2 linked regions of the Corallococcus caeni genome follow. The protein of the gene in region 2 interacts with the protein of the main gene of each other region in a pairwise test. Links are inferred from orthologs where the notes say so. Each region holds a gene or a part of one and is shown on either strand. Other genes may lie near its edges.

Evidence for each region. The genes of interacting proteins can lie anywhere in the genome.
Region 1: the proteins of gyrA (region 2) and gyrB interact in binary tests that used the Escherichia coli proteins (3 or more experiments, as listed by UniProt). The link is inferred for Corallococcus caeni from one-to-one orthologs.

The regions. Positions count from the first base shown.
Region 1 is NZ_BTTW01000002.1:177,849-180,929, reverse strand. It holds gyrB (DNA topoisomerase (ATP-hydrolyzing) subunit B), read right to left. Parts: upstream 2,728-3,081; coding sequence 274-2,727; downstream 1-273. Other genes in the region: AABA78_RS08765 (hypothetical protein), read right to left, coding at 2,849-3,081; AABA78_RS08775 (hypothetical protein), read left to right, coding at 1-122. UniProt on the Escherichia coli protein: DNA gyrase negatively supercoils closed circular double-stranded DNA in an ATP-dependent manner to maintain chromosomes in an underwound state.
Region 2 is NZ_BTTW01000005.1:496,969-500,553, forward strand. Bases 105-3,435 are described here. They hold gyrA (DNA gyrase subunit A), read right to left. Parts: upstream 3,125-3,435; coding sequence 305-3,124; downstream 105-304. Other genes in these bases: AABA78_RS23340 (nuclear transport factor 2 family protein), read left to right, coding at 105-215; AABA78_RS23350 (tetratricopeptide repeat protein), read right to left, coding at 3,376-3,435. In the rest of the region: more of AABA78_RS23340, read left to right, coding at 1-104; more of AABA78_RS23350, read right to left, coding at 3,436-3,585. UniProt on the Escherichia coli protein: A type II topoisomerase that negatively supercoils closed circular double-stranded (ds) DNA in an ATP-dependent manner to maintain chromosomes in an underwound state.

The DNA of each region.
Region 1 (3,081 bases), on a different replicon or contig from region 2:
TGGACGCGGGCGGCATCGCGAACATCGCCGCCATGGCGGGCGTCATCGGCATCACCGCCATCCTCAACATGCGCGCGGGGGCGTCCTCGCGCTGGTCACTGGTTGCCAGGTTCCTTCCGTAAGGGCTCATGGGGGCCGCCGTGCTGCATCCGCGGCCCGGCTCGAAAAGGATGGGAAGGGCGCGTGGGCGCGGAGCCGAGAAACGGCACCGGGCCCACGGGTCTTTGTACCCGGGGCCCGGCGTGATGCTTCAGGCAGGACGTGCGGTGGACCTCAGATGTCCAGGTTCTGCACGTCCAGCGCGTTGCGCTCGATGAACTCGCGGCGGGGCTCCACCGCCTCGCCCATGAGCAGCGAGAAGATGTCGTCGCTCTCCACCGCGTCCTCCACCCGCACCTGGAGCAGCGTGCGCGTGGTGGGGTTCATGGTGGTCTCCCAGAGCTGCTCCGGGTTCATCTCCCCCAGACCCTTGTAGCGCTGCAGGCCCAGGCCCTTCTGCGCGTCCTTGCGGACCGCGGCCAGCACCTCCTGCACGGAGAACGCCGTGACCTCGCCCGCGTCCACCTGCACGCGATAGGGCGCCTTGCCCAGCGAGTGGAACACCTCGCGCAGGGCGACGAGCTCCAGGTACTCCGGCGAGGACAGGTAGGCGTGGTCGAACACGGACTCGCGCATGGAGCCGTTCACGTCCGTCGTCACCACCAGCTTCTTGGACGCGTGCTCCGCGTCCTGCTCCAGCCGCGTGGACAGCCGGCCCACCACCTCCGGCATGCGCCGCTGGCAGTAGTCGCGCATGGTGGCGAGCTCCGCCTCCACCGCGGCCTCGTCCGCCAGCAGGTCCGCGCGCAGGTTGGTGGCCTGCACCAGCGCGTCCACGATGCGCGCGTCGCGGCGCTTGGCCTGCTTCTCCAGCCGCTCCTCGTAGGTGATGACCTTCTCCAGGAGCGCCTTGAAGTCCGCGCCGCCCAGCTCACCCGCGGGCGTCTTCACCCGGCAGTGCTCCGCGGCGATGCGCAGCAGGTACTCGTTGAGCGCGCGCTCGTCCTTGACGTAGCTGTCCTTCTTGTTGCGCGTGACTTTGTAGAGCGGCGGCTGCGCGATGTAGACGTAGCCCCGGTCGATGAGCTCGCGCATCTGCCGGTAGAAGAACGTGAGCAGCAGCGTGCGGATGTGGCTGCCGTCCACGTCGGCGTCCGTCATCAGGATGATGCGGTGGTAGCGCGCCTTCTCCGGGTCGTAGTCCTCCGCCCCGATGCCCGTGCCCAGCGCGGTGATGAGCGTGACGATCTCGGCGCTGGTCAGCATCTTCTCGAAGCGCGCCTTCTCCACGTTCAAAATCTTGCCGCGCAACGGGAGGATGGCCTGGTTGCGCCGGTCCCGGCCCTGCTTCGCGGAGCCACCTGCGGAGTCACCCTCCACGATGTACAGCTCGCTCTCGTGCGGGTCGCGGCTCTGGCAGTCCGCGAGCTTGCCGGGCAGGCCGCCGCCGTCCAGCACGCCCTTGCGGCGCACCGTCTCACGGGCCTTGCGCGCGGCGATGCGCGCGCGGCACGCGTCGCCAATCTTCACCACGACCTTCTTCGCGAGCGGCGGGTTCTCCTCCAGGAAGGTGGCGAGCTGATCATTCACCATCTGCTCGACCAGGCCCTTCACCTCGCTGTTGCCCAGCTTCGTCTTCGTCTGGCCCTCGAACTGGGGGTTGGAGAGCTTCACGGAGATGACCGCGGACAGGCCTTCGCGCGCGTCCTCGCCGGTGGGCGTCTCCTTCAGGTCCTTCCAGAGGCCGCCCTTCTCCGCGTAGCTGTTGAGCGTGCGCGTGAGCGCGGCCTTGAAGCCGGACAGGTGGCTGCCACCCTCGTGGGTGTTGATGTTGTTGGCGAAGGTGAAGATGCGCTCGTCGTAGCCATCGTTCCACTGCATGGCGATTTCGAGCGACACGCCCTCGCGCTCCGACTTGATGTAGACGGGCTTGTCGTGCAGCGCCTCCTTCGCCTTGTTGAGGTACTCCACGAAGGAGGAGATGCCGCCGTCGAACTTGAAGTCGTGCTCCTTCTGGGTGCGCTCGTCGCGGATGGTGATGTGCAGGCCCGCGTTGAGGAACGCCAGCTCGCGCAGGCGCTGGCTGAGCGTCTCGAAGTTGAAGTCCACCGTCTCCATGACCTGCGAGTCCGGCTTGAAGTGGATCAGCGTGCCGACCTTGTCCGTGGTGCCCACTTCCTGCGGGGAACCGTTGGACACGCCGCGCGCGTAGGACTGTTCGTAGACCTTGCCGGCGCGCTGGATGCGGACCTTGAACCACTCCGACAGGAAGTTCACGCAGGTGACGCCCACGCCGTGCAGGCCGCCGGACACCTTGTACGCGCCGTTGCCGAACTTGCTGCCGGCGTGCAGCTCCGTGAGCACGACCTCCAGCGTGTCCTTGCCCTTGAACTTGGGGTCGGGGTGCGGGCCCACGGGGATGCCGCGGCCGTTGTCCTGGACGCTGAGCGAGCCGTCCACGTGGATGATGACCTCGATGTCCGTGCAGTGGCCGGCCAGGGCCTCGTCCACCGAGTTGTCGACGACCTCGTAGACGAGCTTGTGGAGCCCGTAGGTCATCGTGTCGCCGATGTACATGCCAGGGCGCTTGCGGACGGCCTCCAGCCCTTCGAGCTTGGTGATGCTGTCCGTCCCATACTCGGCGGGCGGCGCGGCCAGCGCGGCGCCGGTAGCGGGGGTCTTTTCCATGTGAAGCGTGTCCTTGGGAAAGGCTGCCGTTGCGACAGGGCTGTGCCTGCTGTGCCTACCACCACCGGGCATCCCGGACAAGGTTCGGGAGCCCGCGCAAGGCTGCGGAAAGATTCATGAATCAGGCGTCGAAACGCGAGGGCGGGAGGCGGTCCTCCAGCGCCGCGATCAACTCTTCATAAACAGCCTTGCGGGCGAAAAGATGTCGGGTGACGAGCACCCTTCCCTCTTCCTTGAGGAAGAGCCCGAGCACGCTCCCCCTCCGGCCGACCCGGCGCACGGAATCAATCTGTCCCCAGTGCAATTCGAGCGGCTGGCCGCTGAAGGGACGGGCCACCCGCACGCCCGCGGAAT
Region 2 (3,585 bases):
AGGAGACCGCGCGCCAGACGCACGCCTTCGGCGCCCTGGTGCAGGTGATGAGCACCTATGAGGCGCGCGGCACGCAGGACGGGCCGCTCATCGCCAAGGGCGTCAACAGCATCCAGCTCTTCAACGACGGCCAGCGCTGGTGGGTCATGAACATCTTCTGGATCGACGAGAACACCGCCGGCCTCAAGGTGCCCAAGGACCTCACGCAGAAGTAGCCCCGCGACAAACGAAGAGGGCCGGTCCCGGAAGCGCGGCTCGCGCGTCCCGTCACCGGCCCTCCCGTGCTTCAACCGACGGCCCTGACTCAGCCTTCCGAGCCGGGCTCGCCTTCAGTGCCCGCGGAGCCCTCGGAGCCCTCCGGACCGGACGCATCCGCCGGAGCCTCCGGCGCGGAAGCCTCCGCCTCCGCACCCTCGGCGCTGGCCGCCTCCACGGGCGACGTGGCCTCCGTCTCCTCCTCGGACTCCTCGCCTTCGGGGAGCTTGGAGATGGCCATCACCTTCTCCTCGCCGTTCTCCAGCGCGATGAGGCGCACGCCCTGCGTGTTGCGGCCGATGACGGAGATCTCCTTCACCTTCATGCGGATGAGCATGCCGCCGTTGGTGACGAGCATCACCTCGTCGCTGTCCTTCACCTGCACCACGCCCACCACGCGGCCGTTCCGCTCGGTGGTCTTGATGTCGATGATGCCCTTGCCGCCACGGCCCTGCTGCCGGTACTCGGCGCCCTGCGTGCGCTTGCCGTAGCCGTTCTCCGTCACCGTGAGGATGGCGCTGCCCTGCTCCGCGGGCGTCTGGCCCTCCTCCGGCTCCTTGTCCAGGAGGTCCGCGCCCACCACCTCGTCGCCGTCCTCCAGCGTGATGCCCTTCACGCCGTAGGCCTGACGGCCCATGGAGCGCACGTCCTCTTCCTTGAAGCGGATGCTCATGCCCGTGGCCGTGGACAGGAGGATGTCCTTGGTGCCGTCGGTGATCATCACGCCCACCAGCTCGTCGCCCTCGTCGATGCCCAGCGCGATGATGCCGCTGGCGCGGACGCTCTCGAACGCGCTCAGGTCCGTGCGCTTCACCACGCCCTTCTTCGTGACGAAGAAGACGTAGCGGTTCTCCGGGAAGTCGCGCGTCACCAGCACCTGCGCCAGCCGCTCCCCTTCCCCGAACTGCACCAGGTTCACGATGGCCTTGCCGCGCGACGTGCGGCTGCCCTGCGGAATCTGGTGCACCTTCAGCGAGTACAGCTTGCCCTTGGTGGTGATGGGCATGAGGTACGCGTGCGTGCTGGCCACGAACACCTTGGTGACGAAGTCGTCCTCCTTCGTCCCCGCGCCCGTCTTGCCGCGCCCGCCACGCTTCTGCGCGCGGTACTCCGACAGGGGCGAGCGCTTCACGTAGCCCGTGTGCGACAGCGTGACCACCATCGTCTCTTCCGCGATGAGGTCCTCGCTGGTGAAGTCATCCACCGCGCCGGTGATCTCCGTGCGGCGCTTGTCGCCGTAGCGCTCGCGGATCTCCATCAGCTCCGCCTTGATGACGGAGAGCAGGCTCTTCTCGTTGGCCAGGATGTCGCGCAGGCGCGCGATGTCGCGCACCAGCCCGATGAGCTCCTTGAAGAGCTCCTCGCGCTGCAGGCCGGTGAGGCGCTGCAGGCGCATCTCCAGGATGTTCTGCGCCTGGTCCTCGCTGAAGCCCGCGCCCTCGTACTTGTGCTCCAGGCCGCCGTAGGCCGGCTCCTCGTTGCGCGCGCGGCTGACCAGCAGCTCCATCTGCGCCTTGGCCTTCGCGTAGTCGATGCGGTCCAGGTTCTGGAAGCGCTCGCGCGTGTACAGCTCCGGCGACAGGATGTTCATCAGGCCCCAGCGGGCCTCGTCCGGGTCGCGCGACGCGCGGATGAGGCTGACCACCAGGTCGATGAGGTCCTGCGCGACGAGCAGGCCTTCCACGATGTGCATGCGCGCCAGCGCCTTGCGCAGCTCGTAGCGAGTGCGGCGCGTCACCACGTCGCGGCGGTGCGCGACGAAGCGGTCCAGCAGCTCCTTCAGGTTGAGCGTGCGCGGCTGCCCGCCGTCGATGGCGAGCATCACCGCGCCGAACGTCGTCTCCATCTGCGTCATGGAGAAGAGGTTGTTGAGCACCACCTGGGAGATGGCGTCGCGCTTGAGCTCGATGACGATGCGCATGCCCTGACGGTCGCTCTCGTCACGGATGTCGCTGATGCCCTCCAGCTTCTTCTCACGCACCAGCTCGGCGATCTTCTCGATGAGCCGGGCCTTGTTCACCTGGTAGGGGATCTCCGTGACGATGATGGCCTCACGGTCGCCCTTCTTGTTCGTTTCAATCTCCGTGCGCGCACGGATGGTCATGGACCCGCGGCCCGTCTCGTAGGCGCGGCGGATGCCCTCGCGGCCGGTGATGATGGCGGCGGTGGGGAAGTCCGGCCCCTCGATGAACTCCATCAGGTCCAGGACGGTGCAGTCCGGGTTGTCGATGAGGTGCAGCGTCCCGGACACGACCTCCGTCATGTTGTGCGGCGGGATGTTGGTGGTCATGCCCACCGCGATGCCGCTGCTGCCGTTGACGAGGAGGTTGGGGAACTTGGCCGGCAGGACGAGCGGCTCTTCCAGCGAGTCGTCGTAGTTGGGGCCGAACTCGACGGTCTCCTTGTCGATGTCCCCCAGGAGGTCCTCCGCCAGCCGCTCCATGCGCACTTCCGTGTAGCGCATGGCCGCCGGCGAGTCGCCGTCCACCGAGCCGAAGTTGCCCTGGCCGTCCACCAGCAGGTAGCGAAGGCTCCACTCCTGGGCCAGGCGCACCATGGCGTCGTACACCGACGAGTCGCCGTGCGGGTGGTACTTACCGATGACGTCACCCACCACGCGCGCGCTCTTCTTGTAGGCGCGGTTGTGGAGGTTGCCCAGGTCGTTCATCGCGAAGAGGACGCGACGGTGCACGGGCTTCAGGCCGTCGCGCACGTCCGGCAGCGCGCGGCCGATGATGACGGACATCGAGTAATCGAGATACGAGCGGCGCATCTCGTCTTCGATGTTGATGGGAATGAGCTCTCCGGCGCCGCTCGACGGAGGAGGCGCGGGGGGCGTTGCCGGCGTGTCGGTGGTGTCGTCAGCCATGGGCTCTGGAAGGTGCGGACGGGCCCCGCGCGTGGGGGGCTCCGTTCGATGGGAGAGTGTTCGTAACCCCTGGATTTCCCTCAGTCAATAAGGGAAACAGGGGGGATTCGCCACGGCTGCCCGCCCGCCCGGTTCCAGGGGTCGGAGAGGGCCTTTCCGGGGCACCCGGAGGGAACATCCGGGCGGTGCGTTTTCAGCCCCACCGGAGGCCGTTTTCCAGGCCTTCTTCAGGGCCGTTTTCCAGGCCGTTTTCAGGCCTTGGGGCGGAGGTTCGCGGCCAGCCGTTCGGCCTCCGCGCCCACGCCGCCCTCGGGGTCCTTGGCCTTCGCGGTCTCGAACGCGGCGAGCGCCCCTTCGCGGTCCCCGCGCAGCTTCAGCGCCACGCCCACGTTGAGGTGCGCGGAGGCGTTGTCGCGGTCCATGGCGAGCGCTTCGCGGAACAACGTGAGTGCCTGGTCCAC